One region of the Bradyrhizobium sp. Ken64 genome, then DNA from elsewhere that is predicted to be linked to it. Evidence: riboswitches for the same ligand, from Rfam matches in the RefSeq annotation. Region 1 holds a riboswitch; the other holds the start of a gene.
The links. A riboswitch is a leader RNA that binds a small molecule or an ion and turns the genes downstream of it on or off. The one in region 1 is predicted to bind cobalamin.
Positions count from the first base shown of each region.

Region 2: another riboswitch for cobalamin. It lies ahead of metE (5-methyltetrahydropteroyltriglutamate--homocysteine S-methyltransferase); the one in region 1 lies ahead of AC0L2F_RS20850 (DUF1636 family protein).

Region 1 covers NZ_JBVVPA010000012.1:154,830-169,229, forward strand. The annotation lists gene cbiB (adenosylcobinamide-phosphate synthase CbiB) at 1-267, shown strand, start outside; gene cobD (threonine-phosphate decarboxylase CobD) at 279-1,241, shown strand; gene AC0L2F_RS20840 (cobyric acid synthase) at 1,230-2,678, opposite strand; gene cobO (cob(I)yrinic acid a,c-diamide adenosyltransferase) at 2,689-3,324, opposite strand; cobalamin riboswitch at 3,365-3,583, shown strand; gene AC0L2F_RS20850 (DUF1636 family protein) at 3,679-4,062, shown strand; gene cobW (cobalamin biosynthesis protein CobW) at 4,059-5,108, shown strand; gene cobN (cobaltochelatase subunit CobN) at 5,108-8,356, shown strand; gene cobG (precorrin-3B synthase) at 8,353-9,516, shown strand; gene AC0L2F_RS20870 (precorrin-8X methylmutase) at 9,516-10,145, shown strand; gene AC0L2F_RS20875 (precorrin-2 C(20)-methyltransferase) at 10,148-10,879, shown strand; gene cobJ (precorrin-3B C(17)-methyltransferase) at 10,876-11,610, shown strand; gene AC0L2F_RS20885 (cobalt-precorrin-6A reductase) at 11,586-12,332, opposite strand; gene cbiE (precorrin-6y C5,15-methyltransferase (decarboxylating) subunit CbiE) at 12,331-13,512, shown strand; gene AC0L2F_RS20895 (cobalamin biosynthesis protein) at 13,509-13,877, shown strand; gene cobM (precorrin-4 C(11)-methyltransferase) at 13,874-14,400, shown strand, end outside.
Region 2 covers NZ_JBVVPA010000021.1:50,059-64,458, forward strand. The annotation lists gene AC0L2F_RS28440 (EAL domain-containing response regulator) at 1-402, shown strand, start outside; gene AC0L2F_RS28445 (4Fe-4S binding protein) at 983-1,186, shown strand; cobalamin riboswitch at 1,975-2,174, shown strand; gene metE (5-methyltetrahydropteroyltriglutamate--homocysteine S-methyltransferase) at 2,274-4,589, shown strand; gene AC0L2F_RS28455 (cytochrome-c peroxidase) at 5,410-6,477, opposite strand; gene AC0L2F_RS28460 (helix-turn-helix domain-containing protein) at 9,123-9,335, shown strand; gene AC0L2F_RS28465 (hypothetical protein) at 9,358-9,570, shown strand; gene nifD (nitrogenase molybdenum-iron protein alpha chain) at 11,023-12,525, shown strand; gene nifK (nitrogenase molybdenum-iron protein subunit beta) at 12,606-14,165, shown strand; gene nifE (nitrogenase iron-molybdenum cofactor biosynthesis protein NifE) at 14,280-14,400, shown strand, end outside.

The DNA.
Region 1 (14,400 bases):
CGGCGATCAGAGGCGCTGTCGTGCATGACGCGGGACGCACGCCGACATCGATCGCCCAATGCCGGCTGGCCGGAAGCCGCCATGGCCGGCGCGCTTGGTGTGCGGCTCAGCGGTCCGCGGATCTATCACGGCAGCACCACCAACGAGCCCTGGCTGAATGAAGGTGCGCGCGATCCGCTTGCCGCCGACATCGATCGGGGATTGACGGTTTACCGCCGCGCCATGCTGCTGCTCGCCGGTGTCCTTGCGATCCTGGCCTTCGCGTGAAAGAACAGCGCATGCGCGAGCACGGTGGAAATCTCGATCAGGCCCAGCAGCGTTTTGGCGGTCGCGCGGAGGATTGGATCGATCTGTCGACCGGGATCAACCGCCTGCCTTATCCCGTGGGCGAGGTGAGCTCGCGCGCGTGGAGCGCGTTGCCGTCGCGCGCCGAGATCGAGGCGCTGCATCAGGCGGCGCGGCACGCTTACGGCACGAGCGCGGCGGTTGTCGCGCTTGGCGGCGCACAGGCCGCGATTCAACTGCTGCCGCAGCTCGCGCCGCCCGGCCGCGCGCGCATCCTCGCGCCGACCTACAACGAATATGCCGGGGTCCTCTCGGCCGCGGGCTGGGAGGTGGAAGAGGTCAGCGCGCTCGAGGCGCTGGCTGGCGCCGACGTCGCCATTGTCGTCAATCCCAACAATCCTGACGGCCGATGCTACGCACCAAGGGATTTGCTGACGCTGCTGCCGCGCGTGGGCCGCCTCGTCATCGACGAGAGTTTTGCCGATGTGGCCCCGCAGCTTTCACTTGCATCCGAGGGTCGGCCGGGCCTGCTGATCCTGCGCTCCTTCGGAAAGTTCTACGGCCTTGCCGGCCTGCGGCTCGGCTTCGCGCTCGGCAATTCATCCGACATCGCCAGGCTCGCATCGATGTCGGGGCCCTGGCCGGTCTCGGGAGCGGCGATCGCGATCGGTTGCCGTGCTCTGCGTGACGATACCTGGGCCGAGGCAACGTCCGCGCGGCTCGTGCGAGACTGCGTTCGCCTCGACGGCATGGTGCAGTCGCAAGGCTGGACGCTCGTCGGCGGGACGCAGCTGTTTCGTCTCTACGGGACGGCTGACGCCCTTGCCGCACAGGAGCAGCTGGCGCGTCGCCATATCTGGTCGCGCGTTTTCGCGCGAGAGCCGACATGGCTGCGCCTCGGGCTTCCGGGGAGCGAACTCGAATGGACGCGCCTGGCCGAGGCGCTAGCGCGCTAGCGCGAGCAGGCCGTCGACGTCGAGATGTTGCTCGATGTGATCGGCGAGCGCATCGAGCGCGCTCTCGACCCTGGCGTGATAGGGCTCGTCGCCGGCGGGAATGTCGAGCTTCGCCAAAAAGGCCTTACGGAAATCATCCGACGTGAACAGGCCGTGCAGATAGCTGCCTTGCACGCGTCCGTCGCGCGAGATCGCGCCTTCCGGTTCGCCATTCAGCCTTGCGAATGGCCGCGCGCGATCCGACCCATCGGTGCGCCCGATGTGGATTTCATAAGCCTCGATCGGCTGATCCGTCGCGGCATGCACGGCCGCGACACGCGTCAGTGTCTTCTGCGGGCTCATCACCGTTGCCACATCCAGAAGCCCGAGGCCATCTGTGTCGCCCGCGGGGCCCTCGATCCCTTCAGGATCCGTGACGCTGCGTCCGAGCATCTGATAGCCGCCGCAGAGGCCGAGCACATGGCCGCCTCTGCGGTGATGCGCCAGGAGATCGATGTCCCAGCCCTGGGCGCGCAGGAAGGCGAGGTCGCCGCGGGTGGATTTCGATCCGGGGATGATGACGAGCCTGACGTCGCCGGGAATTGCTTCGCCCGGCCGCACCATCACGAGATCGACGCCGGGCTCGAGCTTGAGCGGATCGAGATCGTCGAAATTGGCGATCCGCGACAGTGCGAGACAGGCGATCTTGCATTGGCCCGGCTTGCGCGCATCGCTCAGGCCCAGCGCATCCTCGGCCGGCAGTTCGCCGGCGCGCGCGAACCAGGGCAGCACGCCGAGGCCGCGCCATGCGGTCTTCTCTTCGATCAGTCTGTAGCCGTCGTCGAATAATGTGGGATCGCCGCGGAACTTGTTGATGACAAAACCCCGGATCATCGCGGCATCGTCCGGGTCGATCACCGTCTTGATGCCGACGAGTTGCGCGATGACCCCGCCGCGGTCGATGTCGCCGACCAGCACGACCGGCACATCGGCCTTGCGCGCAAAGCCCATATTGGCGATGTCGGCCTTGCGCAGGTTCACCTCGGCCGGACTGCCGGCGCCCTCCACCAGCACGAGATCGGCGCGCGCTTTCAGCCGCTCAAAACTCTCCAGCACCGCGCCCATCAATGACGGCTTCATCGCCGCATATTCACGCGCACGCGCGGTCGCGAGGCGTTTCCCTTGCACGATCACCTGCGCGCCGACATCGGTCTCGGGCTTGAGCAGCACCGGATTCATGTCGGTGTGCGGCTCGACGCGAGCGGCCAGTGCCTGGAGTGCCTGGGCGCGGCCGATCTCGCCGCCGTCGACGGTGACGGCCGCGTTGTTCGACATGTTCTGCGGCTTGAACGGGAGCACGCGCAGGCCGCGTCGCACAAAGGCGCGCGCGAGGCCGGCAACGATGAGCGACTTGCCCACGTCCGAGCCGGCCCCCTGGATCATCAAGGCGCGCGCCATCGCGAGTTTCTTAGAACTCCACGCCGGCTTGCGCCTTGATGCCGGAGCGGAAGGGGTGCTTGACCAGCGTCATCTCGGTGACGAGATCGGCGATCTCGATCAACTCGTCCTTGGCGTTGCGTCCGGTGAGCACGACATGCGTCATCGGCGGCTTCGAGGTCACCAGGAAATCGACGACCTCGGCGATGTCCAGATAATCGTAGCGCAGCGCGATGTTGATCTCGTCGAGCACGACCATGCGGAGATTCTGGTCGAGGATCAGCTCCTTGGCCTTCTCCCAGCCGGCGCGCGCTGCGGCGATGTCGCGAGCGCGGTCCTGCGTCTCCCAGGTAAAACCCTCGCCCATGGCGTGGAATTGGCAGAGGTCGCCGAAATGGCCGGTGAGCATGCGGCGCTCGCCGGTATCCCAGGCGCCCTTGATGAACTGCACGACCGCGCAGGGGAAGCCATGGGCGACGCAGCGGACGATCATGCCGAAGGCCGAGGACGACTTGCCCTTGCCGGCGCCGGTGTGGACGATGATGAGGCCCTTTTCGCCGCTCTTGGTCGCCATGATCTTGTCGCGGGCGACCTTCTTCTTCGCCATTTTCGAGGCGTGGCGGGCGTCGGTTTCGTCGGCCGTCTGGGTATCCGGTTCTGACGTCATCGGACGGGGTCCTTCGGCTTGACAAGAGGCGGTCGGGGGCAAATGGTGACCCGGCGTTGGTTCCTGTCCTACGACAGGCGAAGAGGGAATGCGATAGGGTCCGAATCGGCAAGATTTGGTTCCAAAATGCAGCCGCCCCCGCGACCGTGACCGGAGAGATGCCCGAAGCCACTGATCCCCTACGGGATCGGGAAGGCGGGGATCGAAGGGGAAACCCTGCTCCGGAAGCCGGGAGACCTGCCAGCGCGGACGATTTTGGACCGGCGGACGGGGTGTTCCGCGACGGGGAAACGGGCCTTCGCAAGAACGGTTCGTGGGCCTCATCGCTTCCCGCTGTTTATTCTGGAAGAAGCGATGACCGTCACACTTCATGTCTGCATCACCTGCCGCGCCGGCCAGACGCTTGGCGAGGGCGAGACGACGCCCGGCAAGCGCCTGCACGGTGCGATCCTCGAGGCCGGCGTGCCTGACGGCGTCAGCGTGGTTCCCGTCGAATGCCTCTCGGCCTGCAACCAGGGTTGCTCGGTCGCGCTCAGCGCGCCTGGCCGCTGGTCCTATGTCTATGGCCGTCTGTCGGATGCGAATGCGAGCGACGTCGTCGCGGGCGCCGCAGCCTATGTGGCCGCGCCCGACGGCCTCGTGCCCTGGCGCAGCCGCCCGGAGATCTTCCGCAAGCAATCGCTTGCCCGCATTCCCCCCATTCTCCCCTTGGCCGTCGTGCCGGAGGCCGCCGAATGAATTCGCTCGCAAAAGTCCCGGTCACGGTCGTCACAGGCTTTCTCGGCTCCGGCAAGACCACGCTGATCCAGCATCTGCTTGCCAACGCCAACGGCAAGAAGCTGGCGGTGCTCGTCAACGAGTTCGGCAGCGAGGGCGTCGATGGCGAGATTCTGAAATCCTGCGCCGATGCGAATTGCCCGGAAGAGAACATCATCGAACTCGCCAATGGCTGCATCTGCTGCACCGTCGCCGACGATTTCATTCCGACCATGGAGAAGCTGCTGTCGCGGCCGGTGCGGCCCGATCACATCCTGATCGAGACCTCGGGCCTGGCGCTGCCCAAGCCGTTGCTGAAGGCGTTCGACTGGCCGGAGATCCGTTCGCGCATCACGGTCGACGGCGTGATCGCGCTGGCCGACGCCGAAGCTGTCGCCGCCGGCCGGTTCGCGCCCGACCCTGACGCCGTCGAAGCGCAGCGCGCGGCGGACGGCAATCTCGACCATGAGACGCCGCTGTCGGAAGTGTTCGAGGACCAGATTGCCTGCGCCGACATCGTGCTGCTGACCAAGGCCGATCTTGCGGGCGCGGCAGGCCTCGAAGCAGCCAAGGCGGCGATCACCGCCGAGATGCCGCGCCGCGTGCCGATGCTGGCGATCACCGACGGTGCGATCGACGCCCGCCTCATCCTCGGCCTCGGCGCTGCCGCCGAGAACGATCTCGCCGCGCGTCCCTCGCATCACGACGGCGAGGAGGATCACGAGCACGACGATTTTGCATCCGTCGTCATTGATGTTCCTGAGGTGACCGATATCGACACGCTGGTCGCATCCGTTCAGCGTCTGGCGCGCGAGCAGAACGTCCTGCGCGTCAAGGGATACATCGCGGTGGAAGGCAAGCCGATGCGCCTCTTGCTGCAAGCGGTCGGCGAGCGCGTGCGACACCAGTTCGACAAGCCCTGGGGCATGGGTGCGAGGCAGTCAAAGCTCGTCGTGATCGGCGAGCACGGAAACATTGATGAAGCCGCGATCAAGGCGGGACTCGGTCTTTCAGGATCTGGTATCTGATGCACGTCGTCTTCCGCGAGAGCCGCGGTCTCGAGGAGACTGCGACACCAAGGGACATCGGCCAGGACCCGGCCGATCTCGTGGTGCTCTCGTATTCGGATTCCGATCTGGCGGCGTTCGCGGCCGGCTGGCGCCGGGGCCGCGACAGCCTGCCGTCGCTACGCCTCGTCAATCTCGCCGAACTCCGTCATCCGCTCTCGGTCGACACCTACATCGAGCGCACGCTTGCGCAGGCGCGCGGCATCCTCGTGCGTCTGATCGGCGGGGAATCCTACTGGCCGTATGGGCTCGCGGCGCTGCAGCAACTGGTGAAGGAGCGCGGCATCGTGCTGGCCGTGTTGCCGGCCGACGGCCGCGACGACACGCGACTGGATGCATATTCGACCCTGCCGGTCTCGACATTGCGGCGGCTCAAGGTGCTCTGCGACACCGGCGGCCCTGTCGCGGCGCAAGCCGCGATCGCTCAGCTTGCGTTGGCCTCGGGCCTCTATGCGGGACCTGTTATCGGCGAGATGACCGTGCCCGAGATGGGCTTTTACGATCCGGCGCGCGGTGTCATTGCCGCGCCGGCGTCGGGTGAGGGCAGGCCGCGCGCGCTCGTGGCCTTCTATCGCTCCTATCTCACCGCCGCAGACACAGGCCCGATCGATGCCCTGATCGCGGCGCTGCGCGAGAAGGGGTACGACGCGCATGGTGTGTTCGTCACCTCGCTGAAGGCTCCAGGCGTTGCGGATTGGTTGCGCGGGTATCTCGCGCAAAATCCTCCGGCCGCGATCGTCAATGCGACGGCGTTCTCGGCGATGGGCGACGACGGCACGACGCCGTTCGATGTCGCGTCCTGCCCGGTGTTCCAGGTCGCGCTCTCCACGGCGCGGCGCGAGGATTGGGCGAGCTCGCTCCGCGGCCTGTCGCCTGGCGACCTCGCGATGCATGTGGTGCTGCCCGAGGTCGACGGCCGCCTGTTTGCGGGCGTGGTGAGCTTTAAGTCGGCAGCGACGCGCGATCCCGATTTGCAATTTTCGCATCTGGCGCACAGGCCGGACGATGAGCGCGTGAAGGCCGTCGCCGCGCGCGTTGCGGCCTGGCGGCGCCTTGCGGAGACGCCGGCTGCTGAAAAGCGGTTGGCACTCGTGCTCTCCAACTATCCGGGCCGCCCGCATCAGATCGCGCATGCGGTGGGTCTCGATGCGCTGGCGTCGGTCGAGGCTTTGGTGTCCGACCTCGCGGAAGCCGGCTTCGATGTCGCGCCGGTCCACGGACTCGGCGAGAGATTGCTCAAGCAGACCTTGAACTGGAGCGTCGCCGATTACCGCGCAGCGCTCTCGCGCCTTCCGCAATCCTTGCAGGATGATCTCGCGCAAGCCTGGGGCGCGCCGGAGACCGATCCGGGTTGTCGCGACGGCGCCTTCCATTTCGCCGCGATTGAATGCGGCCGGTCGATCATCGCGGTTCAGCCGGAGCGTGGCGATGCGACCACGCGCGATGCCGACTATCACGATCTCGCCCGCACGCCGCGCCACGCCTATGTCGCCTTCTCTCTCTGGCTCCGGGAGCAGGGCTGTGATGCCGTCGTGCACATGGGCGCCCACGGCACGCTGGAATGGCTGCCGGGAAAATCCGTGGCGCTGTCGCAGGCGTGCTGGCCGGAAGCCCTGATTGGCGATTTGCCCGTCATCTATCCCTTCATCGTCAACGATCCCGGCGAGGCTGCGCAGGCCAAGCGGCGCCTGGGTGCCGTCACGATCGGCCATCTGCCGCCGCAGCTCGCAGCATCAGCGGTGCCCGACGGATTGCGCAGGCTTGAACAGCTCCTCGACGAGTACTCGACGGCCGATGGCCTCGATCCCGCCCGCCGCCAGCGTCTGATCGCCGCGATCCGCGACGAGGCGCGCGCGGCAGGCCTTGAAGACGATCTTGGCCTCGATGCAGCCGCCGCGCCGGCCGAAGCGATTCCGCGGATCGACCGCTTCGTCTGCGATCTCAAGGAAAGCCAGTTCGGCGACGGCCTGCACGTGTTCGGCCGCGGCGCCTGCGGTGAAGCGGAACGCGACGCTTTGCGGGTCGCGCTTGCAGGACAGCGCGTCGCGCCGGGGCCGTCAGGCTCACCCTATCGCGGCCGCCAGGACGTGCTGCCCACGGGACGCAATCTCTTTGCCGTCGATCCGCGCGCGGTGCCAACGCCGTCCGCGCATGCGCAAGGCATCAAGCTCGCGGAAGAGCTGCTCCGCCGTCATCTGCAGGATCATGGCGACTGGCCGAAGGGCCTTGTCGTCGATCTCTGGGGCTCGGCGACGATGCGCACCGCGGGCGAAGAGTTTGCCATGGCGCTGCATCTGGCCGGCCTCGCGCCCCGCTGGGATCACGCGTCGGGCCGTGTGACCGGCTACGACATCATCGCGCCTGCCGAGCTTGGTCGGCCCCGCATCGACGTCACGCTGCGCGTCTCGGGCCTGTTTCGCGACGTCTTCTCAGGCCTTGCGCAATTGTTCGAGGCGGCAGCCGAGGCGCTGTCGACGCGCGAGGACGAGGGCGACGAAAATCCATATCGCCATCGCATATCGCGCGTGTTCGCGCCGCGTCCCGGACAATACGGCGTGGGTCTCTCGGCAATCCCGGACGCCTTCACGCCCGAGACGCGCGAGGCCGCCGGCGAAGCGTGGCTCTCGGCATCGTCATGGGCGTTCTCGGCCAATGGCGAAATCAAGCTCGATCGTGCGGGTATCGAGAAGCGGCTCGCATCCGCCGATGCTTTTGTTCACGTGCAGGATTTGCCGGAAACCGATCTTCTGCTCGCGGCCGACTATGCAGCGCATGAAGCCGGCATTGCGGCGGCCGCAGCACATCTCGGCGCGGCGAAGCCATCACTCTATCATCTCGATGCGACGCGCGCCGAGCAGCCGCATGCGCGTACGCTGACCGAAGAAATCTCCCGTGTCGTCCGCGCGCGCGCGGCCAATCCGGCCTGGATCGCCGGCATGATGCGCCACGGTTTTCGCGGGGCGGCCGAGATCACCGCAACGCTCGAGCACATGGCCGCCTTCGCGCATCTGGCCGGCGCGGTGCCGCCGCATCTGTTCGACCTCTACTACGATGCGACGCTCGGCGATGACGACGTTCGTGCCTTCATGGCCCGCGAAAATCCGGCGGCACTCGCCGCGATGGAGACGTGTTTCACGCGCCTGCATGAGGCCTCGCTCTGGCGAACGCGCCGCAATTCGATTGCGGCTGCGCTGCGGGAGGCGTCATGAGCGCTTCCGTGGTCAAGGGCTGGTGTCCCGGCGCGCTGCGCCCGATGCAATCGGGCGACGGGCTCGTGGTCCGCGTGCGTCCGTTCGGCGGACGGCTCGATGCGGCGCAAATCTCCGGACTGGCCCATCTCGCCGAACGCCATGGCAACGGCCTGATTGACGTGACCAGCCGGGCCAATCTCCAGATCAGGGGCGTCAACGAGACCAGCCACAGGCTGCTGCTCGACGGCCTTTCGCAACTGGCGCTGCTCGACCCGGACGCCGACACCGAATCCCGTCGCAACATCCTTGTGACGCCGTTCTGGCGTGCCGGGGACACGACCCAATCGCTCGCCGCCGAACTCGAGGAGGCGCTCGCCGATAGCACGCTCGAACTTCCAACCAAATTCGGCTTCGCGATCGATGACGGCACCTCACGCGTGCTTGCGGGTGATTCCGCGGACGTGCGGATTGAGCGCGATCGTTCCGGCGGACTGCTGGTGCGGGCTGATGGCGACAAGCTTGGCCGCTCCGTCGCGCGCGGCGAGGCCGTGACCACCGCGCTCGCGTTCGCCGACTGGTTCGTGACCTCAGGCGGCGCCAGAGGCGGGCGAGGGCGGATGGCGGCGCATCTTTCAACCGGTGCAATCTTGTCGGCGGCATTGCGCGGCGAGGCCGAGCCGGCGCCGATCATGGCCGCGGCGCGTCCCGGCCTCTATGCGCAAGGTGCGATGGTCGGGGTCGCCTTCGGACAGATGGCGTATGCAACGCTCAACCAGTTCGCCGGTTGCGGGCATGCGCTGCGCATGACGCCATGGCGGATGGTTTTGAGCGAAGGCAAGCGCGCGATGCCGAACGCGACTGGCCTGATCACCGAGGCCTACGACCCTGCGTTGCGCGTCATCGCCTGCAGCGGTGCGCCACGCTGTCGTGAGGCGCATGCCGATACGCGTGGCCTTGCCGCGGCCCTGGCGCCGAACATCGGCGCGGCCGCACGGCTCCACGTCTCCGGCTGTGCCAAAGGTTGCGCCCATTCCGGTGCGGCTGCCATCACTCTGGTCGCGACCGGCGCCGGCTTCGATCTTGTGCGCGGTGGGTCGACACGCGATGAGCCCATCCTGCGAGGGCTGAACCGCGACGATATCGTCCGAGATCCCTCCATCCTGATGGGAGGGCACTGATGCCGTACATTTACGAGACCGACGGCGCGGCGATCTACCGGCAATCCTTTGCGACCATCCGGGCAGAAGCCGATCTTGCGCGCTTCACGCCGGACGAGGAGCAGGTCGTGGTGCGGATGATCCATGCCGCCGGCATGGTCGGCCTGGAGGCGCATATCCGCTTCACATCAGGCATGGCGGTCGCCGCGCGCGCGGCGTTGCAGAAGGGCGCACCGATTCTGTGCGACGCGCGCATGGTCTCCGAAGGAATTACGCGCGCGCGGCTTCCCGCCGCCAACGCCGTCATCTGCACCCTGGGCGACGAGACCGTTCCCGCGCTCGCGCAGTCCATGCGCAACACCCGTTCGGCTGCGGCCCTGGAGCTGTGGCGGCCGCATCTCGACGGCGCGATCGTGGCGATCGGCAACGCGCCGACCGCGTTGTTTCATCTCCTCAACATGCTGGAGGACCGGGACTGCCCGCGGCCCGCGGCGATCATCGGCTGTCCGGTCGGCTTCGTCGGCGCCGCGGAGTCCAAGGCGGCGCTGATGGCCGATCCGAAGGTCCCCGCGCTGACGGTCGAGGGCCGCCTCGGCGGTTCCGCGATCACGGTCGCCGCCGTGAACGCGTTGGCGAGCCGGAGCGAATAGCGATGGGACGCATCATCTGCTGCGGTCTCGGCCCCGGTGATCCTGACATGATGAGCGTGCGCGCCGATCGCACAGTGCGCGGCGCGAGGCATGTCGCCTATTTCCGCAAGAAGGGCCGGCCCGGCCAGGCGCGCCGCATCGTCGAGGGCATGTTGGCGGCCGACGTCACCGAATATCCGATGGAATACCCTGTCACCACCGAGATCGCCTTCGACACGCCCGAATATGTCCAGCTGCTTGCCGGCTTCCATGACGAATGGGCGGAACGTCTGGCGCGGCTGGCGCGCGCAGTCGATGTCGTCGTGCTCTGCGAGGGCGATCCTTACTTCTACGGCTCCTTCATGCATCTGCACACGCGTCTGCAGGGCCGCGTCGAGATCGAGGTGATCGCCGGCATTCCCGGCATGGTCGGCTGCTGGAATGGCGTGGGACAGCCGATCGCGCTCGGCGATGACGTGACGACGGTGCTCATGGGCACGCTTGCCGAAGCAGAGCTCGAACGCCGCATGCGCGATTCCGATGCGCTCGTGATCATGAAGACCGGGCGCAATCTCGCCAAGGTGCGCCGCGCGCTCGCGTCCGCCGGACGGCTGGACGACGCGTGGCTGGTCGAGCGCGGCACCATGCCGGGGGAGCGCGTGGTGCGGCTCGCGGAGATCGATGCCGCCGACTGCCCTTATTTTGCGATCGTGCTCGTGCACGGCAGGGGCCGGCATCCGGACGCCGCGGAATGACGGGCACGCTGACCATCGCGGGCCTCGGGCCGGGCAGCGATGCGCTGGTGACGCCCGAAGTCTCCGCCGCGCTTGCCGCTGCGACCGACATTCTGGGCTACGCGCCCTATGTCGCGCGAGTGCCGCCGCGATCGGGACTCAAGCTGCATCCCTCCGACAATCGCGAAGAGCTGCAGCGCGCGAGCGAGGCGCTGCGGCTCGCGGCCGAAGGCGGCCAAGTCGTCATCGTGTCCTCGGGCGACCCCGGCGTGTTCGCGATGGCGTCCGCCGTGTTCGAGGCGCTCGAACAGGCACCGCAATGGCAGGAGCTGCCGATCCGCGTGCTGCCCGGCATCACCGCGATGCTGGCCGCTGCCGCACGCGCTGGCGCGCCGCTCGGCCATGATTTCTGTGCAATCAATCTCTCCGACAATCTCAAGCCGTGGGCGCTGATCGAGAAGCGCCTGCGGCTCGCCGCTGAAGCCGATTTTGCCATTGCGATGTATAATCCGCGCTCGGGGAGCCGGCCGGAGGGATTTGGCCGTGCGCTCGCAGTGTTGAACGAGGCCGGCTGTGGCGAACGCCTCGTGATCTTCGCGCGCGCGATCAGCGCCGCCGATGAAAGGATCGAAACCGTCAGGCTGAACGAAGCGACGCCTGAAATGGCCGACATGCGTACGCTGGTGATCGTCGGCAACTCGCAGACACGCCGCATCGGCCGCTGGGTCTATGCGCCGAGGCAGGTCCGATGACCGAGCCACTGTATGATATCGGCCACGCTCTCGACCCGCAATCGTTTCGGCAATTGCGGTCGTGCGATCATGATCACGGGCAGGCCGAGCCTGCGGGCTGCGTCGATCTTGGCCCGCGCGCCGTCGCCGCCGGAATTGCGGGCGACGATCCGGGTGATGCCTCGCGTGCGCATCATCTCCAGCTCGTCCTCGAGCGTGAACGGTCCACGCGACACGATGACGTCCGCGGCGAAGGGCAGGGGCGCATCGGGCGGATCGACGAATCTCAGCGTGTAGGCGTGCTGCGGCCTGGTCGCGAACGGTGCGATGTGCTGGCGGCCGATGGCGAGGAACACATTTGCCGGCGCCTCGGGCAGTGCGGCGACGGCGGCGTTGACATCAGGTATTTCGATCCAATTGTCACCGGGCGCTTTCATCCAGGGCGCGCGCTCGAGAGCGATCAGCGGCGTGCCGGTTTCCGCGCATGCCGCGACCGCATTGCGGCTCATTTCGGCGGCAAAGGGATGCGTCGCGTCGATCACATGCGTGATGTGCTCGCTGCGGATGTAATCGACAAGCCCCCCGACGCCGCCAAAACCGCCGATGCGGGTCGGCAACGGTTGACCGGCAGGCGCGCGGGTGCGGCCGCCATAGGAATACACGGCGTCGATGCCGGCACGCGCGATCTCCGCCGCGAGCAGGCTCGCGTCGGCCGTTCCGCCCAGAATGAGCGCGCGCATCATGGCTGATCCCTGGCTGACCATCATCGGTATCGGCGAAGATGGCCTCGCCGGGCTGTCCGAGGCAAGCCGAAAGGCGCTCGCCGAGGCTGAAACTGTCTTTGGCGGTGAACGGCATCTTGCACTTGCCGGCGTGACCGGGCGCGGCCGTCCATGGCCGGTGCCGTTCGATGCAGAGATCGTGCTGAGTCGCCGCGGCGAGCCAACGGTCGTGCTCGCCTCCGGCGACCCGTTCTGGTTTGGCGCCGGCGCGAGCCTCGCCGAAAAGCTCGATTGCGACGAATGGATCGCGTATCCAGCTGCCTCGACATTCTCGCTCGCCGCCGCGCGATTGGGCTGGCGCCTCGAAGCAACTACCTGTCTCGGTCTCCACGCCGCGCCATTCGAGCGTCTCGTGCCGCATCTGGCGCGAGGTGCACGCATCATTTGCCTCGTGCGCGATGGCAAGGCGGTCCGTGACCTTGCGAAGTGGCTGACGCAACGCGGATGGGGCGCCTCACTCGTGTGGACTCTCGTTGCGCTTGGCGGCCCAAGCGAATGCATCGACCAGCATCGCGCCGATCTCTTTCTCGAGGATATTGCCGGCAATCTTGTTGCAGTGGCGGTGCTGGCGAGGGGAGACCAGGGCCTTCCGCGCAGCTCGGGATTACCGGACGAACTCTTCGTCCACGACGGCCAGATCACAAAGCGCCCGGTGCGTGCGCTCGCGCTGTCGGCGCTGGCGCCGCGTCCCGGTGAACGGCTCTGGGATATTGGCGCGGGCTCGGGTTCGATTTCGGTCGAGTGGGCACTGTGCGGCGGCACCGCGACCGCCGTCGAGGCACGCGAGGGTCGCGCCGGGAACATTCGCAGCAATGCGACGGCGTTTGGGTTGGCACATCGGATCACGATCATCGCGGGAAAGGCGCCGGAAGCCCTTGCTGCGCTGGACGCACCTGACGCCGTTTTCATCGGCGGCGGTCTGGACATCGTGATGTTCGACGCCATCTGGTCGCGGCTCTCGCCCGGTACGCGGCTGGTCGCGCATTCAGTGACGCTGGAGACGGAAGCGCTGGTGGGTGAACTGCACCAGCGCCACGGCGGCGAATTGATGCGGGTCGAGATTGCGCACGCCGCTCCGCTCGGCCGCTACCGTTCCTGGGACGCAGCGCGGCCGGTGGTGCAATGGAGTGCGGTCCGATGAAGGTCGCCGGGCTCGGATTCAAGCGGGACGTCACGCTGGCCTCGCTGCGTGAGGCTCTTCTGGCGGCCGGCGGTCCCGAAGGCCTCGCTGCGATGGCAACGGTCAGCGACAGGGCCGACGCGGAGGCGCTGAAGCAGCTTGCGCGCGAATGCGGCATACCGATCAAGGCAATCACCGCCGAAATGCTGGCCGGCATCGACACGCCAACACAATCAAAGCTCATCGCGGAAAAGTTCGGGACGGGATCGGTCGCCGAAGCGGCCGCGCTCGCGGCAGCTGGACCTCGCGCGCGATTGATTGCGACGCGGGTGGTCTCGCAGGATCGCACCGCGACCGCGGCGATCGCGGAAGGGGACGGCGCATGACGGTGCACTTCATCGGTGCGGGGCCCGGTGCCCCTGACTTGCTGACGTTGCGCGGCCGCGACCTCATCTCCGCCTGTCCGGTCTGCCTCTATGCCGGCTCGCTTGTCCCTGAAGGCGTCTTGGCGCATTGCCCGCCCGGTGCACGGATCGTCAACACCGCGCCGCTGTCGCTCGACGAGATCATCGCGGAGATCGCTGCCGCGCATGCGGGCGGCAAGGACGTCGCGCGGCTGCATTCTGGCGATCTCTCGATCTGGTCGGCGATGGGCGAGCAACTCCGCCGCCTGCGCGCGCTCGACATTCCTTACACCGTCACGCCCGGCGTTCCCTCTTTCTCGGCCGCCGCGGCTGCGCTGGAGGTCGAGCTGACGCTGCCCGGCCTTGCCCAGACGGTGGTGCTGACGCGCACGCCTGGCCGAGCCAGCGCGATGCCGGAAGGCGAGAAGCTCGCGGCCTTCGCCGCCACCGGCGCGGTGCTCGCCATCCATCTGTCGATCCATCTGCTCGACAAGGTCGTCGCCGA
Region 2 (14,400 bases), on a different contig from region 1:
ATCGAGAGCGTGGAAGCGATCCAGAACCTAGATCTCCTGGTCGAGGTTGCGCGTGAGGTTCGCTTTCACAACATTGGCCTTGCAATCGACAATGTCGGTGCCAATTGGCCGCAGCTGATGGGGATGACAAAATTCCCGTTCATGAAATTGAAAGTAGATCGTCAGTTCGTCGGCGGCTGCGCGAATGGGCCCCTCAAGCGAACGGTGTGCCGCCATATCGTCGATCTAGCCAAAGAGTACAATGTGCGCACCGTCGCCGAAGGTGTGGAGAGCCAGGCTGACCTAATCGCTGTGGCCGAACTCGGCTTCGACCTTGCGCAGGGCCATCTGTTCGGAAAAGCCATGCCACTGAAGCAATTTGCACAGTCATCTTTCAACCCTGCTCCAGCTCGTCCAAAATAGTTGCGAGTGGCTGAGTGCGGCCAAGCGACGCTCGCGAGCACCGCCATGCCTACTCGGCACCAGGCATGAGGCTGAGTGCAATTCAGTCGGTCTGCAAGGCCAGTGTCGCTCGTCCCGCCGCCACTTCATTTCCCTCCGAAGCTTGTTATACCACAGGCCCGTTTTGGCAAGCCTCCAGCGAGTCCTCCACGCAGCTAGCGTTGCAGCCATGAGCGAGGCTTGCACAAACCTCCAGTCGGGGTGTGTGACCGGAGGTTTGCCGAGATCCGACGTAGACCTGCGTCCGTTCGCGGGTTTTGTCGCCGCCGGTGGAGGAAGCGTCAGCCTCGCTTGCCCCCGCGCTGACGTGCCAAACAAACCGACGGACGCTTCCAGCTTCAAGTCGCGACTGACTCTCGCAAGAGGGCCCGATGGCTCGTAGCCTGAAATTGAAGCGACCTGTTGCTGTCGCAGACGCAACATGGTCTCAGACCCGGGACAGCCGAATTGGGCAAATTGCCCAACATTGAGCGCGTCTGCGTTTGGCACGGCATTTGAAAGGGATCGCCCATGGCATCGCTCGCCTAAGGAGTCGGAAGGCATGGCTTACAAGATCGTCGCTTCGCAATGCACCGTTTGTGGCGCATGTGAGTTCGAGTGTCCCAACGCGGCGATCAGTCTGAAGCGTGACATTTACGTTATCGATGCCAAAAAATGTACGGAGTGCGAGGGCCATTGCGACACGCCGCAATGCGCGGTGGTCTGTCCGGTCCCTGACACCTGTGTCCCGTCCAAGACAGGATAGGCAGCCCGCGACCAAAAGGCCTCATCGCTCGATTTCGCGAACGAAGTTGTAGATGTGGGACCTTGAGGAGACCACGACCGCATGGAGCGCATCGAGGTCGATTAACATCGTTATGAGCTTAAGACGCTGAGCGACGCCGAGGGACCCCTCAAAGGGCTCTGTCGGAGGACACCGTCGAATTTGTCACGAACAAGGACAAGGCCCTCGATGCTCAGTGGCCGCGTTACGGCCTATCGTCGCTGGCGGCGAGTCGAGGCGAGGCAGGCCCGGCGTCGAGCGGCCGCGGACGCATCGAAGCCGGCGCAAAGGTCGCTCAGCACGTGAACACCTAGTGCACCGAGAAGATCATCTTGGCCAACCTCACGGAGGCGGACGACCTCGTGCCTGGTCGCGGGCCCGCCGAACACCAAGGAGCCGACCTGATCATCCGTTCGGTCCTGGAGCAATCCGGCTTTCGAAATGTCTAGGGAGCCTCGTGGGCTGTGACCAAACGGATGCCGGCCGAGGATGATCGCACCTTCCTGACGCGCAGGTTCGAAAAGCTGCTGACGGAAAAGGTCGCCTCCTCGCGATCACACAGATACCGAAGGCCGCCCGGGTTCGTTCCGGTGGTGGAGCTCAACCGTTACGCGAGCAGGGAGCGAATGCATTTCAAAAGCGGAGCCTCCACAGATGCGGGCGTGTTCACTAGGCCGCGAGCAAGACCGTCTTACCTGCCTAGTGCGCTCGTAATCGCTTGGGCAATGTCGCAGCGAGAATCGGTAGGTTGACGCATCGATCCTCGTGCGCATAATCCAAGCCGTCGCGGTCTCCGGATTTCGTTTGATCCGGAGCTAAGAGGGAAGCCGGTGCAATGCCGGCGCTGCCCCCGCAACTGTAAGCGGCGAGCCGCTGTCCAACGAAGTCACTGAAGCCATGCGGCTTCGGGAAGGCCGGACAGCAGCGACGACCCGTGAGCCAGGAGACCTGCCTCGACAAGATATCGTCCACGGGCGGGGCGTCCCGGTGTGCGCCAAGCAGTTGTCGCTCACGCGATGTTCGCTGTCTGCGTCCGCCATGGCCTTTGCCCCAACATGGGGTCTAAGCTATGTCAATCCTTTCGCTTCCCGTTGCCACACTGGGGACGTCACGCATCGGCCCACGACGCGAACTCAAATTCGCGCTCGAGAGCTACTGGGCGGGAAAGTCCAGTGAAGCCGAGCTCCTCGAGGCGGGGAGTGGACTTCGTGCCGCTAATTGGGCACGGCAGAAATCCCGCGGTGCGACCGTCATTCCTTCGAATGACTTCTCGCTCTACGACCATGTGCTCGATACCAGCCTAATGGTCGGCGCCATTCCCGACGTTTACGGCTGGAGCGAAGGTCCTGTGTCGCTCAAAACCTACTTCACCATGGCGCGTGGCGCTCAGGACGGTGGTCACGCTCAGCATGGGCCCGGCGTAGCCGCACAGGAGATGACGAAGTGGTTCGATACGAACTACCACTACATGGTGCCGGAATTTCACCAGGATCAGATCTTTAAGTTTGCCTCTCGGAAGCCGATCGAGGAATATGAGGAGGCAAGAAGCCTCGGCTATCAGACGCGGCCCGTCCTAGTGGGCCCAGTCACTTTCCTGAAGCTCGGCAAAAGCGTAAATCCCGCATTCAATCCGCTCTCGCTGCTTGATCGGCTCCTCCCCGTCTATGTCGATGTTCTCCGCGAACTAGCCTCGCGCGGCGCTGAATGGGTTCAGCTCGACGAGCCATGCCTAGTGATGGACGTCGACGAAGGATCTCGGGCGGCTGTCCGCCGGGCCTATGCTCATTTCGCTAAGGCCGTGCCGGCCCTTAAAATCATGCTGGCCACATACTTCGGGGCTGTCGGCGACAATCTTGAAACAGTCTTGGCCTTGCCCGTTGCCGGGCTTCACGTCGACCTGGTTCGTGCACCTGACCAGTTCGACGCGATTGTCGCCAGAGCGCGTAGAGATCTCGTGGTCTCGCTCGGTGTCGTTGATGGTCGCAACGTGTGGCGCTCTAATCTGCCGGCGCTACTCGACCAACTTGCTCCTATGGTCAAAAAACTGGGCAGGGACCGTGTTCAGATTGCCCCCTCCTGCTCGCTGCTTCATGTTCCGACCGACATTGAGCTAGAGATCGATCTCGATCCCAATCTGAAGACGTGGTTGGCGTTCTCAGTGCAGAAGATCAAGGAGCTTTCGATATTGGGCAAAGCGCTGGCTGGCTATGCTGCCGATGTGGCCGATGAACTCACGCTCTCAGAGGATGCATCCGTCACCCGCGAAACATCGCCGAAGATCCACAGTGCGAACGTCGCCGGACGAATGGCCGCGATCGACGATAGCATGCGTCGCCGTCGCAGTGCGTTCACCCAGCGCGCCGACGTCCAGCGCGTCGCCTTCGCATTGCCAATGTTTCCAACCACAACCATCGGATCCTTCCCGCAAACGGCGGACGTCCGCAATGCGCGTGCAGCTCATGCGCGGGGAGCGCTGAATGACACGCAGTACGAGCAGCTTCTGAAAGCGGAGACAGCCCATACCGTGCATTGGCAGGAAGATATCGGCCTGGACGTGCTCGTGCACGGCGAGTTCGAGCGCAACGACATGGTTCAATACTTTGGCGAGCAGCTGTTGGGTTTCGCATTCACCAAGCACGGCTGGGTTCAGTCTTATGGCTCGCGGTGCGTTCGTCCTCCTATCCTGTTTGGAGATGTCTCCCGCCCGAAGCCCATGACCGTTAAATGGTGGCGACATGCGCAGTCTCTGACCAAAAAACCCGTCAAGGCTATGCTGACCGGACCGGTGACGATCCTGAACTGGTCGTTTGTCCGTGACGACATCCCGCGGAGCGAGACATGCCGACAGATCGCTCTCGCGATCCGAGACGAGGTCATCGACCTTGAAACAGCTGGAGCGACCATGATCCAGATCGACGAGGCTGCGTTGCGGGAGGGATTGCCGCTGCGCAAATCGCAGTGGAAGGACTATCTCGATTGGGCAGTGGACAGTTTCCGCATTTGCTCCTCCGCTGTCGCTGACGGAACTCAGATCCATACGCACATGTGCTATTCCGAGTTCAACGAAATCATCGATGCGATCGCAGCAATGGATGCCGACGTCATTTCAATCGAGGCGTCGCGCTCCAAAATGGAATTGCTCGACGCTTTCAAGAGCTACAAATATCCTAATGAAATCGGGCCGGGCGTCTATGACATTCATTCACCGCGCATTCCCGCAGCAGCCGAGATCAAGCAGCTGATTGTGTTGGCGCGGCAGCGGGTTTCCGATCGGCAGCTCTGGATCAATCCCGACTGCGGACTGAAAACTCGAAGATGGGAGGAGGTGCGTCCCGCGCTCGTCAATATGGTGGCCGCCGCACGCGAGTTGCGGGCCGAGGCATGATCGTACGGAGCGTGTCGCCAACGTATCTGTGAATAAGATGAACGCCCTTTGGGAGCTCGCGATATCCTTGCGAGCTTCCAAAGTTTCCAGCGCCTACGAATGCCGGTTTGCCCCGGCGGAGGCGATCGCATACAGCGGCGACAAGCTCGAATCCGGCGGACGACCGCGTGCCGGCCATACCGATTAGGTGACATATTCCAAGTCACTTACGCTCGACGCGAACCACGGTCCTATCGCTTCATTTATCCATCCCATGGATGCGTCCCATCACAAAAATCTATTTTACCGCCCTTGCGGAATTTCATACCTAATTTGCGCCTTCGCGCGGTCTTCGGGAAGATTTGCTGGTATTCGGCGGTGCCAAAATACTGGCGCGTGACGGCAAACTGACGGTTGAGTTTCAGGGCTCGGCAGTCAAACCGCCTGCGCGATGGATCCCAGCTCCATCAAGGCGCTGCCCGTGCCAACCGGACAGCTGGCAAGTGGTGAGCAAGTCCTGAAGTTCACGACAGGAGCGGAAGGCAAGCGGCTCGCTAAGTTGTGCAGAGCGATATCCGCTTCTGCTTGTTTGACGGCGAATGCCCTCGTCGTAAGTCGATCGCCGGTAGTCCTCCCTACCGACGAAAGCTGGAACCATGCGGAAAGCAGCGTCGCTCCCGCGTGACTTTCGCCCGGCCTCGCATTGAGGCCGGGCGGCTGTTTATGTGCCTGCTTATCAGTGACAGCAGGGGATCATTCATTTTGGCGTCATTGCGGGACCCCGGGTTCTTGGAGCGCATCTGTTGCTGTTCGGCAGGGAATGAGGCCGGTGCTGCTAAGGCTATCTGTCTATTGAAGGCTTTGGTGTCGTGTTGGTACGCGTTGGTAGTACCGGATATTCGATCCTAGGCAGCCGACCGGTCAGCGAATTCAAAAATGCGACAATGTCGTTTTCCTCCCTATCGCTAAGCTCGGCGCCGAGCTGGATGTCACTCATTAGGGCAACAGCTTGCTTCAGGCTCCAAACCTGGCCCGAATGGAAGTAAGGGGCTCGCAACGCGACGTTCCGCAATGGCGCCGCGCGGAAGACATATTCGTCGCCAGCCGCCCTGGTAACCGCGAACCGGCCCTTATCGGCGTCCGGAAGCACGCTTGCGTCCGGCTTTTTTATCACGCCGAACGGGAAGTAGGCCTGTCCACCGAGATTGATTCCATTGTGGCAAGAGGAACATCCCTTCGCCATAAACAGCGCCAACCCTGACTTCTGCTGATCATCGAGAGCACGTGTATTGCCCTCCAGATACTGATCGAATGGAGCCGCAGGTGTAATGAGAGTCGCTTCAAAAGCCTCGATCGCCTTCGCAAAATTTTCAAAGGTGACCGGTCTCGCTTCGTTCGGAAAAGCGTTCTTGAACAAGACGACGTAGCTGGGCATTGAGTTCAAGATACCGAGCACATGATCTGGAGTCGCATTCATTTCGGCACTCGCCTGCACAGGGCCGGTGGCTTGCGCCTTGAGGTCCGCGGCGCGTCCGTCCCAAAATTGCGCCGCATTGAACACTGCGTTGTAGACAGTTGGGGCCCGGCGCAGGCCGACCTTCCAGCCGTGACCAACGGAGGTCGGACCGGCATCGACTCCGCCGGTGCCGAGATTGTGGCACGTATTGCAGCTAATGATTCCGCTCGCCGATAGCCGCGGATCGAAGAACAGCATCTTGCCAAGCTCGACCTTTCCATGCGTCACTGGATTGTCTTTTACTGCAGGAATGACCGAGGGTATTGGATGGAAGATCTGCTTGGCGTTTCTCATCAGATCATCGTCGGCGTTAGCTCCTGACGACATCAGCAGCCCAATAGCTAAAATAGATGCTTCAGCGACAAGCCGAAGCTCCGGGATTGACATGTTCATACACCGCCTCATTAGTTCTGATTGTTAAACAAGGAAACCGTCGAAAGCGATGCCACGCGTTCCTCGACGGTCCGGCGCAGCATGCAGCGGGGCATCTGGAGCGAGGCTGCATCAAAATGCGCGACTTTGCAGCTGGCCGCCGGCGTTCACGCACGGGCTTGAGGGGCTTACGTGATTCGCGAGTTCGCTTTGAGCTTAGATCGCGGCCTTTCTGTTGGTTGATCAGCCTAGCGCCTCAACGTTCGGCGTGATGGTCGATCTGACAACAACAAGTGTGCCGCAAGCAGTAAGCTGTCCGGTGGCCGCATCGGTGCTCCATCGGGCGATTGGGTGGCCAATACGCTCCCGCAAGGTTGATGTATCCGTCTTACTCCGCTGGCCGCGCTCAGCGCTCACGGTGTAATTGGACAATTAGCAACTGCGATGCCAGTTGCGTCCGAGATGCAAGTTGCTGATTTAGTTGTAGAACGGGTCCGGACGAACAAACAAAGTCTGATGTCTTGGTGTGATCACTACATTCAGTGTCACAGATCCCACAAGCGCCAGGCCCGGCTAGAGGTGATCGTAGATACTTTTGTGGTGAGGTTCGCTTGCTAGCTTGCCGGCCGCACGCGGGAACGGCGGTAACAAGACCTACGCAGCTGGGCGAGACACTGAGAGGCGCCCGGCGGTGCGCATCGTTCACGATTTCGCCGAGCCCAGCCGACTGAAGCCTCTCCGACTTATATCCAGGCCGCTCTGGCGCGCCGTCACCACGAAGCCCGGCTCGTTGGTAAGGACGAGCCTCAGGACCGAACATGGCTTGTTTCAATTTCACCTGAGGTTCGCTGGCATGGCAATTGCCGTGCTCAAGTCTGAAAGGCGCGGCTGCCCAGAGTTTGACGGTGCGACCGTCCGATTAATCGCTACTCCAATTCGACAGGGACCGGCCTGACCCCTGATCCCGCGGGTGTTGGTTGGATTACCTAGTCGGCCCACTCACGGGCTGCTGCTAGCTTTTGAAATCCTGCGGGCTGAGGCGAAATAAGCTGAACTTCTGCGGGAGCAACCGCTACTTCGTGCTCTTGCGTTGAAAGACGCCGATACAAGAGGACACGTTGGGAGGAGATCGTGACATCATGTCCGCGGATGGCCCAAGTCCTGAGATCTATCGGCGTGTTAGCGAGGAAGGACGTGATTGAGCACTCGTCCATGGCTGGTTCAAGTTGGATACGGTATCCGTGATGGCTTCGATTGACGAGCGCTTGAATGAGATCAGATCTGTACGGAATGACATTTGGCGTTGTCGCGCAAGGCTTCAAAGCGAGCTAGATGATCTCCAGCGTAAGATGCTCGAAGAGCGTCTGCTTGAGCGGCAGTCTGCCTTTGAACGGCTCGTCTCGGCCACATTTCCTTTTACATTGAGATTGTGAAGCAAAATTTCGGGACCTGTGCCGCGGGAGCATTCCGCGTTAAATGGCGTCCGCTCACAGAGCGCCTGCGCCTGGGTCAGGAATGTAGCGCTCCGGCGCCGCGGGCCGTCGCGCCCCTCATGGCCGCCGCCGACCTGAAAAGCTCGGCCCCTAGCCTTGGTTCACCGACGTGCTGCCCGCTGCGCACCGACAATGAAATCGTTCCGGCCCCATCCAAGGGCACTGCCGGGGGATCCCGCTCGCCTCGCTTCTGCGACACCGCAGTCACCGGAGTAACGTTGATCCGGCAGAGCGATCGAAGGAGCTTGAATCGCCCGTAGCGTCAGATTGTACAGAGCAGGGAACGATATTTCAGATCAGGTGCAGTCGAATGATAAGACCCGCTCTCGCTTTTGTACTATGTTCCGCTCTCGAGTGGATCGGGCTAGGCATGGGGGCGGTTGCGGAAACAAGGCGGTACGCGTGCACGATCACTGCCGCCGATCGAGAGCCGGCCGGAGTTCGGAATGAGCGGATTATTCTCACCGTTCAATATGGCTGCCGGATCGCTGGTGGTCTCTTGACCGACGCGGGGATCACAGCAGTGTCGGTCAGCGAGTGGGCTGCTGACAAAGGGACATACTTGGCCTCCATGGAATTTCACCACGCGCTGGAGGGAGTTGCACTTGGGCAACTCTCCGAGGCGACCGACTTCTCTAGCATGGAAGGCGAGCAAGGCATTGGGGTCGCAACTTCCGGCACGACAGTTTTCACATTCGCATCTGGTTCATTGGCCGACCTTTCAGGGAAGACTCTTAAATTCACGACAAAACCCACCGGCCTACGTAGCTTCGAGTTGGAGTTCACAGACTGGCCAGAATCTCTTCTATGGAAGTGACGCGTGTCTTATGCTGAATTCCGCAGGCGCGCGCACACGAATACTGTCCATACTCTTAAGCACACACATATGTGGTCCCCGGCCGATATATGCCGTCCCCCAAGACGAGCACACCCGCAACAGGTTAAGCCAAAACTCCGAAGGCGCTCGAGCGCGGTAGAGCGTTCAAATTGACCTTCACGCGGTCCGATCAGCAGCTCTTTGGCCGCCGATCCGCATATGGGACGATCTGGCCTCGCATGGCAGCGCCTGCGCGACGCGGAAGCTATCAACACGGAATAAATGCAGCCCAACCGCCTCCCGAACGCGGACGAGTACCAACTCAAGGCAGCCCTCATTGTACACTGAAGCGGTTGATGGCGGAGCGGGAGATCACTCAGACCGAAGCCGCGAAGCTCGTCGGCGTGAAGCAGCCCAACATCTCCAAGCTGCTTCAAGGGCAGTTCAAGTTGGTTTCCGTGGAAGAGCTGCTGCGCATGCTGGCGGCGTTCGATCAGGACGTCGAAACAAAGATAAAGCCACATCGGAAGCGTGGCGAAGGGGGCCGGATCACGTTTATTCGGGCCTAAGAACTGCCGAAACGGAGGGTTCATGACATCTAACCCGACGGCGGCAAAAGGGCCCATGAACTCACCCTGCAGTGCCCGATCTGCAATCGAGATTCGGCTGACTGAATCCTTCGCCCCCGCTGTTCTCGCCGAGGCCCGCCAGCGTTTCCAGGAACAACTGGGCGAAGGACGCGAGGTCGCCCGAGAGACCGAAGCGCTTCAGCAGGAGCGCGAGAAGCTCAAAAGGGAAGATTAACGGGTCTAACGCTAGGTCGTGAACCGACGCGGCGGCTTAGTGCAGCAGCCAACTCGTCCCTACAGAAGCGAAACGCGCGCGAGTACCGCCGGAACAGTGGTGATGCACCAATTTACGAACGTTGCAATGCGTGAAATCCGCACCTGAGCACTTCGGTCCGAGGTCTTGGCCCTTTTTACCATAATTACCTGGGCAAGAAAAATACCGTTCAAGTGGACCATCGGCGCGCTGTTCTGCAAAAAGGCTGGCGGAGCGCGTTAGCAAAACTGGTTTCAATGGCGATTGATACACCACACAACGGAGGTAAGCGTAAGGAATTTCGATCCTGTCCTGGAACGAGAAAGGATAAATCGACCAGTGGTCCGCATCCCACCTGCCTTATCTCGACTGCCGACACTTGCGAAGCTGCCGGCCTTTCCGTGAATTCGCTCAAACTGTCTGACGCGTCAGAATCCGATGTTCCCCTTTGTCGAACTACGCCGAACGCAAAAGCTGCAGATTGTTTGATGCGGAAGCGCCCTGTGTCGTAGCCGGCAAATTCAAATCCGGGCAAGCCCAGGGTGACCGTTTGCGGAGTTTAAGTTACCGCGCTGCTTGGGAATTGATCAGCTTACGTGCTCTCCACGGCGTCAGCTGTTCGCCCCTCCGAGCGCGCCTCTCCGCAGTATCAAATAAAAGAACGCCGGAGCGAGAGACCATGCGGAAATGGAAGAGGACTGCTGCTGGGCAACTGAGTTCTTGTGGAGACATCTGCAGCAGGTGGTGGAGCGCTCGATGCGATTCTTGCTGGGGGTGGGATCGCGAGCACGATGGGCACATCTAACCGCGCTGAAATCCGCTTCGAACGGATGGTGTTTGCGATCGCTGGATCGGCGCGTACGAAGCAAGGCTGCGCATTGGAGTGACGTCGGCGCGGCCAGACTCCAGCCACGCCGCTGGTGGAGAGCGGAACCGATTGTTTTGTTTCAGACAGGGCGTTGCGGCTACGCTTGTTGGTGGCAGACAGGGTCAGGTTTATAACAATCCGCATCCGGCAGCTATCTAGCTCTATAAACGTTGCTTTTTTATTCAACCGGCGCTGGCACACTCGTTGCAGACCCCTGCGCAGGAGGCGGCTGTTAGTCCTTTGCATCCCATGCACAGGGACATGCCCCGTGATCGCACGCGAGTGAATAAAGAAGCCGATATGACCAACCGCTGGAGAGCAGGCATGACTTCACCGAGAAGCGTCTTGGTCATCGATAGGCAGCGTCACACATGGCGCTCCTAACCGCTCAGCCGAGATGAGCTACATGATCGTGAACGACCGCTGCGGCATGAACGTCGCGAAGTTGCGATCGGTAGGACCGCCCACGCAGATTGCACGCTTATCTGAACGCCGGATCGGAAATCCGTCGGTCTACCGCAAAAGCGTCGCTTCTTGTTGAGACCACAATCGAAAAGGAAACCTGTATGAGCCGAACACCTACCCAAGGCGTTGCAGAGATCAAGGCGCGCAACAAGCAGCTAATCGATGAGGTGTTGACGGTCTACCCCGAGAAGACTGCCAAAAGGCGCGCCAAGCATCTCAGTGTTCACGAGGCGGGGAAGTCGGATTGTGGCGTCAAGTCGAATATCAAGTCCATTCCGGGCGTGATGACCATCCGCGGCTGCGCCTATGCGGGCTCCAAGGGCGTGGTCTGGGGACCCATCAAGGACATGATCCACATCAGCCACGGTCCGGTCGGCTGCGGTCAGTACTCCTGGGGCTCGCGGCGCAACTACTACGTCGGGACGACCGGCATCGACACGTTCGTGACACTGCAGTTCACCTCCGATTTTCAGGAGAAGGACATCGTGTTCGGCGGCGATAAAAAGGTCACGAAACTCATCGATGAGCTCCAGGAGCTATTTCCTCTCAGCAGGGGCATCACCATTCAGTCCGAATGTCCGATTGGCTTGATCGGTGACGATATCGAGGCGGTCTCCCGAGAAAAGTCGAAGGAATATGGCGGCAAAACCATCGTGCCCGTGCGGTGCGAGGGCTTCCGTGGCGTGTCGCAATCGCTCGGCCATCACATCGCGAACGACGCCGTTCGGGATTGGATCTTTGACAAGAGCGCCCCAGAGACCAGCCCTAAATTTGAACCGACGCCATATGATGTTGCGATCATCGGCGACTACAACATCGGTGGCGACGCATGGTCGTCACGAATCCTGCTGGAAGAAATGGGCCTACGCGTCATCGCCCAGTGGTCGGGGGATGGATCTCTCGCTGAATTGGAGGCGACGCCGAAGGCGAAGCTCAACATACTGCATTGCTATCGCTCGATGAACTACATCTCACGGCACATGGAGGAAAAATTCGGGATTCCCTGGTGCGAGTACAACTTCTTCGGTCCTTCCAAAATCGCGGAGTCGCTGCGAAAAATTGCAAGCTTCTTCGATGACAAGATCAAGCAAGGCGCCGAACGCGTCATCGCGAAGTATCAACCGCTTGTCGATGCTGTGACCGCGAAATACCGGCCGCGGCTTGAGGGCAAGACGGTAATGCTGTTCGTCGGCGGCTTACGTCCTCGCCACGTCATCGGCGCCTATGAGGACCTCGGCATGGATGTTGTCGGCACGGGCTATGAGTTCGGGCATAACGATGACTACCAACGCACCGCCCAGCACTACGTCAAAGATGGCACGCTGATCTACGACGATGTCACCGGCTACGAATTCGAGCGCTTCGTCGAAAAGATCCGGCCAGACCTGGTCGGCTCCGGTATCAAGGAAAAATACGTCTTCCAAAAAATGGGTGTGCCGTTCCGCCAAATGCATTCCTGGGACTACTCGGGTCCTTACCACGGCTATGACGGCTTCGCGATCTTCGCCCGCGACATGGACATGGCGATTAACTCCCCGATCTGGGGGAAGACCACGGCACCTTGGAAGGACGCTCCGCAGCCGAGCCTCATGGCAGCGGAATAGGAAGCCGACCCCGGGCCGTTTCTTTCCGCAGAGGAGGGGAAGGGCAGGAGAACGAACGCAAGAACCCAAAGAGTGCTATGATGACACAGAACGCCGAACACATACTCGACCACTCCGAGCTTTTCCGGGGAGACGAATACCAGCAGATGCTGGCCAAGAAGAAGGCGCTATTTGAGAATCCGCATGATCCCGCCGAAGTCGATCGCATCAAAGAATGGTCGAAGACATCCGAGTACCGCGAGAAGAACTTCGCCCGCGAGGCGCTAACCGTTAATCCGGCGAAGGCTTGCCAGCCGCTCGGTGCGGTGTTCGCCGCCCTCGGGTTCGAGCGCACACTGCCGTTCGTCCACGGCTCACAGGGCTGCGTCGCGTATTATCGCAGCCATCTGTCACGGCACTTCAAGGAGCCGACCTCGTGCGTCTCCTCGTCCATGACGGAAGACGCGGCCGTGTTCGGGGGGCTTAACAATCTTACGGACGGGCTTGCCAACAGCTATAGCATGTACAAGCCGAAGATGATCGCGGTCGCCACGACCTGCATGGCGGAAGTTATCGGCGACGACCTCAATGCCTTCATCAAAACATCAAAGGAAAAAGGTTCAGTCCCAGCGGACTACGACGTACCATTCGCTCACACTCCTGCGTTCGTCGGCAGCCACGTTACTGGCTACGACAATACGCTCAAGGGCATCCTCGAGCATTTCTGGGATGGCAAAGCCGGCACGGCCCCAAAACTCGAGCGTAAAGCGAACAACACGATCAACTTCATCGGTGGCTTCGACGGCTACACTGTCGGAAACATCCGTGAGATAAGGCGTATCTTCGAGCTGATGGGGATCGGCTACACCATCCTCGCGGATAACAGTGACGTGTTCGATACCCCCACGGACGGCGAGTTCCGCATGTATGATGGGGGCACTACACTAAAGGATGCCGCGAACGCTGTCCACGCCAAGGCAACCATTTCCATGCAGCAATATTGCACGGAGAAGACGTTGTCCTTCATCAAAGGGCACGATCAGGAGGTCGTCGCTTTCAATCACCCGCTGGGCATCAGCGCCACGGACGATTTCCTGATGACACTGTCGCGTATCACCAACAAGGCAATTCCAAATGCGCTGGAGCAGGAGCGCGGGCGCCTGGTAGACGCAATGGCTGATTCTAGCGCGCATGTTCACGGCAAGAAGTTCGCGATCTACGGCGATCCAGACCTCTGCTATGGTTTCGCCGCATTCCTGCTGGAGCTCGGTGCTGAGCCGACCCACGTGCTGTCGACGAACGCGAGTAAGGCCTGGGAGCAGAGGATGCAGGCGCTGTTCGCGAGCTCGCCCTTCGGTAAAAACTGCCGCGCCTTCCCGGGCAAGGATCTCTGGCACATGCGCTCGCTCCTGTTCACAGAGCCGGTCGATTTCCTGATCGGTAACACCTACGGAAAGTATCTCGAGCGTGACACCGGAACGCCGCTAATCCGCATCGGCTTTCCCATCTTCGATCGCCATCATCACCATCGTTATCCAGTGTGGGGCTATCAGGGGAGCATGAATGTGCTGGTCAAGATTCTCGACAAGATCTTTGATGAGATCGATCGAAAGACCAGCTCGGTTGGCAAGACAGACTACAGCTTCGACATCATACGCTAAGGCGAGCTCCCCGCCTCATCGTCCGCAGAAACAGCGGCGCTGCGGCGGGGATCACAGGTTCTCCGCCGGTCATCCTTGTGGTCTGCGGTGTGTTAACATCCCGAGAGAGACACCATGACTTCGCTTCCCACGACCATACAGGACGTCTTTAACGAACCGGGCTGCGCCAGGAACGCGAGCAAGTCGAAGGTCGAGCGTAAGAATGGTTGCACCAAGCAGCTCAAGCCGGGCGGCG